DNA from 2 places in the Klebsiella sp. RIT-PI-d genome. Region 2 is predicted to be linked to the other one. Evidence: predicted binding sites of a transcription regulator. Region 2 holds the regulator's gene; the other holds the start of a gene.

Region 1 (2,407 bases), on a different contig from region 2:
GTTGAAGAAAAACCGGTGAAGAACCTAAAGGCCGTCACCGATTTCGCTGTCCTAGCTGCTACCGTATATTTCTGCTCAGGCGATTATCTCGCCAGCGTCGCCACCATCACCGCCTTAATGGTATGCATCCGGTTTTCTGCCTGATCAAAAACAATACTGGCGGCGGATTCAAACACCTCATCCGTGACTTCCATTCCGCCGTGCAGGCCGTACTCTTCTGCCATCTGTTTACCCAGCGCGGTGCGATCGTCGTGAAAGGCGGGCAGGCAGTGAAGAAACTTCACCTGCGGATTACCGGTGAGCTGCATCATTGCGCTGTTTACCTGGTAATCACGCAGTAGCGCGATCCGTTCGGCCCATTTTTCTTTGGCTTCACCCATCGATACCCAGACGTCGGTATAAATAAAATCCGCGCCCTGCACGCCGGCGGCAATATCTTCCGTCAGGGTAATTTTCCCGCCGGTCTGGGCGGCCAGCGCCTGACATTCAGCGACCAGGCTTGCCTGTGGCCAACATACTTTTGGTGCAACCAGACGCAAATCAAGACCGGTCAACGCGGCGGCTTCCAGCAGGGTATTTCCCATGTTGTTCCGCGCATCGCCTGCGTAAACCAGCGTCATCTCATTAAATGCTTTACCCGGCAGATGTTCCTGCATGGTGAGTAAATCAGCCAGCAGTTGAGTGGGGTGAAACTCGTCGGTCAGGCCATTCCACACCGGTACACCCGCAAACGCGGCCAGCGTCTCAACGATATCCTGACCGTAGCCACGATACTGGATGCCGTCATACATCCGCCCCAGCACGCGGGCGGTATCTTTGATCGACTCTTTGTGACCAATCTGGCTGCCGCTGGGGCCGAGGTAAGTCACGCGAGCGCCCTGATCGAATGCGGCAACTTCGAAAGAGCAACGGGTACGGGTCGAGTCTTTTTCGAAGATGAGCGCAATATTTTTACCGCTAAGCTGCGGCGTTTCCTGACCCAGCTTCTTGTCAGCTTTCAATTTGGCAGCAAGCTGTAACAACGACTGGATCCCGGCGGGGGTAAAATCGAGTAATTTTAAAAAATGCTTCTGATAGAAAGACGACATATTTCCCTCTCATGATGCAGTTTATCTATTGAATTAAAATTCAATTTATATGTATGAATATGCAAAATCAACCCTGATGCATAAATCTTTGCGTGATAGGCTGGAGGCAATGTCAGTGGTGTGTGACAATATAAGTAACTGCGGCAATTTAAGAGGAACCCGCCATGGCAAACCCGGAATACCTGGAAGAGCAACGCGAAGAGACGCGCTTAACCATTGAAGAGCTTATTGAAGACGGCAGCGATCCCGATGCCCTGTATACCATTGAACACCATCTCTCTGCTGACGACTTCGATACGCTGGAGAAATTTGCGGTAGAAGCGTTTAAGCTGGGTTACGAAGTAACCGAGCCGGAAGAGCTGGAAGTGGAAGAGGGCGACACGGTGATTTGCTGCGATATTCTCAGTGAATGCGCGCTGAACGCCGATCTGATCGACGCCCAGGCCGAGCAGCTCATGACGCTGGCTGAAAAATTCAACGTTGAATATGACGGCTGGGGCACCTACTTCGAAGATCCGAACGCCGAAGACGGTGACGAGGATGATGTCGATGAGGATGATGACGGCACCCGTCACTAAGCACTAAACCCGGTACGGCAGCGTACGCTGCCGTATTTTCAGGACCCGCCATGGATTACCAGCGCCTGCTTTCTCCCGTTACTCAATTTCTGCACTGCCCGACGCCCGAGGCATGGATCGACAAGGCCCGCGATCCGGCAAACCTGCCGCTCCTGCTCACCGATCACATGGTGTGCGAGCTGAAAGCGGCGCAAACCGCCATGCTGCTGGTGCGTAAATATGTTGCCGATAAAGACGGCAGCGACGCGCTGCTGGCCTGGCTACAGCCTTATGAGGCGTTTACCTTTCGTGAAGGGCCTGAGCCCGACTTTATGGCGCTGCATAAGCAGATGAGTAAAAGCGTCATGCCGCGCACCAGCGATCCGTGGGGGCGCCAGCTCATCGACAGCATGCTGCTGTTAATTAAAGAAGAATTACACCATTTCTGGCAGGTGCGTGAGGCTATGGCGGCGCGTAATATTCCCTACGTCAAAATTACCGCCAGCCGCTATGCTAAAGGCATGCTGAAAGAGGTTCGCACCCACGAACCGCTGACGCTGATTGATAAACTGATTTGTGGCGCATATATCGAAGCCCGCTCCTGCGAGCGATTTGCGGCGCTGGCTCCGTATCTGGATGAGGATCTGCAGAAATTCTACCTCTCCCTGCTGCGCTCGGAAGCGCGCCATTATCAGGATTACCTTGCGCTGGCCCGGCAAATCGCCGGTCACGATATTGCATCACGCGTGCAGCATTTCGGGC
Region 2 (2,407 bases):
AGGTCTGGACCGGGCAATGAAAACGTATACTTTTGACTTTACGACAATAAAAAATCAAAACGACTTCTACCGTGAATTTACGCGCGTATTTGCTCTCAATGAGGGACAAGTGGACGATCTGGATTCACTGTGGGAATGGGTTATGGGCAATGTATTGCCGCTACCGCTGGAAATCAATTTCATCCACCTTAATGAGGCAAGACGTCGACGTTACGGCGCGCTGATTTTGTTATTTGATGAGGCAGAAGAGGAGCTGGAAGGACAGTTACGCTTTAATGTACGCCAGTAAATAAAAAAGCCCCCGGCGAGCGGGGGCAAGTCGTCAGTCTCGACGACGAGGGTTTACTTATAAAGTTCTGCGGTGGCGTGCCAGTGGTCACCGGTACGCGCTTCGATAATGCGGTAGGCAGATGCGCCTTGCTCAGCAGCTTTCTGGTCCAGCATTTCACGCATATCCATTGGCGCGGTACCGATGGCTCCGACCGATACCGTGCCGATAGCTTCGCGGTTCAGTGCCTGATCGCTGGAGAGAGAATCTGCGGCAAATGCACCAAAAGAGAGAACGGAAAGCAGGCTCAGTGTTGCAACAGTTGTTTTAATTTTCATGGTATTAACCTCGTCTCGAATTTTTTCGTAAGGGTCTTATTTCGTGACCCCCATCACAAAATCAAGTATACACTAATAACGCGGAAAATTAATACCAGACTAACTATAACATTAGTTAATAAGTTTTAAGAATGTTTGGACCTATAACTGAATGGAATAAAAAGCCGGCTTTTTAGGCAGTGAATTGACAATAAAGTATTGCTTATCAACGACTTGATGGAATTTGTTTTTTTGTGCTTTTTCCACAAGAATTATTCACTGCGTGAATGTTTTGAGGCCGTATATCGCACTAAGTGTTAAATTAAAAGCAGGTGATTATGAGGTTTTCAGACGAGAACAGCAGATTCCCCTCCAGAATGCCCTGAAGGGAAGGGTGGGTTACAGCTCTTGTTCGAACAGCGAGAGGATCGCGTCGTACAACTCTTTTACCGTGAAATCACGCGCGGGGGTGGTAAAAATCGTATCATCACCCGCAATCGTGCCAAGAATACCTTCTGCTTTGCCTAAAGAATCCAGTAAGCGGGCAATAAGCTGCGCCGCACCCGGACTGGTATGAATGACGACAACGGCATCGTTATAGTCAATATCCAGTACCAGATTTTTCAGCGGACTGGAGGTGGTCGGTACGCCCAGCTCTGCGGGCAGGCAATAAACCATTTCCATTTTTGCATTACGCGTTCTTACCGCGCCGAACTTCGTCAACATGCGGGAGACTTTGGACTGGTTGATATTATCGAAGCCCTCTTCCTGCAACGCCTGAACAATCTCTCCCTGAGAACTGAACTTTTCTTCTTTGAGCAGCGCTTTAAACGCTTTCACTAACTCTTCTTGTTTAGTCGAGCTTCGCATAAATCATCCTTATTCTGACCATACTGGCACCATTATTATGCATAATAATGAATTTTTATGCAAACTATCTGCCATGAATTAGGCTGAAATAATGTTATGAAAGGGAATGATTTTATCAAATTTAGTTATCAAGAAACATGGCTGAATCACCAGAAGGGGATCGGTTTAAAAGTAAATTAATTGTTATCAAATTGATGTTGTTTTGGTTGCCATCAACGGTGTAATGTAACCTCGCGTTGACACATTACTCGAAGTGACATGTCATTCACACCAAAAACATATTGTGCCTTTCTGAGGACAATATTGCGCGTGATGACGCATTAAACGCGTACGATATTTGTATTTAGCAATGTCGTTAACTACTGTCACTGCAATGGAGTAACGGTCAATTATTTTAACCATAATAAGGAGTTTAGGATGAAAGTTGCAGTCCTCGGCGCTGCGGGCGGTATCGGCCAGGCGCTTGCCCTACTACTGAAAACCCAGCTGCCTTCAGGCTCAGAACTCTCCCTGTACGATATCGCGCCCGTGACCCCCGGCGTCGCTGTTGATCTTAGCCACATTCCGACCGATGTTAAGATTAAAGGTTTCTCTGGTGAAGATGCGACCCCGGCACTCGAAGGGGCAGATGTGGTGCTGATTTCTGCAGGTGTCGCACGTAAACCGGGTATGGATCGCTCAGATCTGTTCAACGTTAACGCCGGCATCGTCAAAAATTTGGTGCTGCAAATCACCAAAGCGTGTCCGAAAGCGTGCATCGGTATTATTACCAACCCGGTTAACACCACCGTGGCCATTGCGGCAGAAGTGCTTAAAAACGCGGGCGTCTACGATAAGAATAAGCTTTTTGGCGTGACGACGCTGGACATCATCCGCTCTAATACCTTTGTTGCCGAATTGAAAGGTAAGAAAGCGACAGACGTGGAAGTGCCGGTTATCGGCGGACACTCCG

The links. Region 2 encodes ArgR, which controls arginine synthesis, uptake and breakdown. Its sites were predicted from a motif close to ANTGAATAAAAATACANT; they were not measured.
Region 1: a site for ArgR is predicted at 1,116-1,133, ahead of argF (ornithine carbamoyltransferase). Genes of this name have one in related genera too.

What each region holds. Positions count from the first base shown of each region.
Region 1 covers NZ_LGIT01000017.1:1,584-3,990, forward strand. Annotated here, with positions in the region: gene argF (ornithine carbamoyltransferase) at 84-1,088, opposite strand; gene rraB (ribonuclease E inhibitor RraB) at 1,253-1,666, shown strand; gene miaE (tRNA isopentenyl-2-thiomethyl-A-37 hydroxylase MiaE) at 1,717-2,407, shown strand, end outside.
Region 2 covers NZ_LGIT01000012.1:55,650-58,056, reverse strand. Annotated here, with positions in the region: gene AC791_RS17200 (hypothetical protein) at 17-289, shown strand; gene yhcN (peroxide/acid stress response protein YhcN) at 343-606, opposite strand; gene argR (transcriptional regulator ArgR) at 985-1,455, opposite strand; gene mdh (malate dehydrogenase) at 1,873-2,407, shown strand, end outside.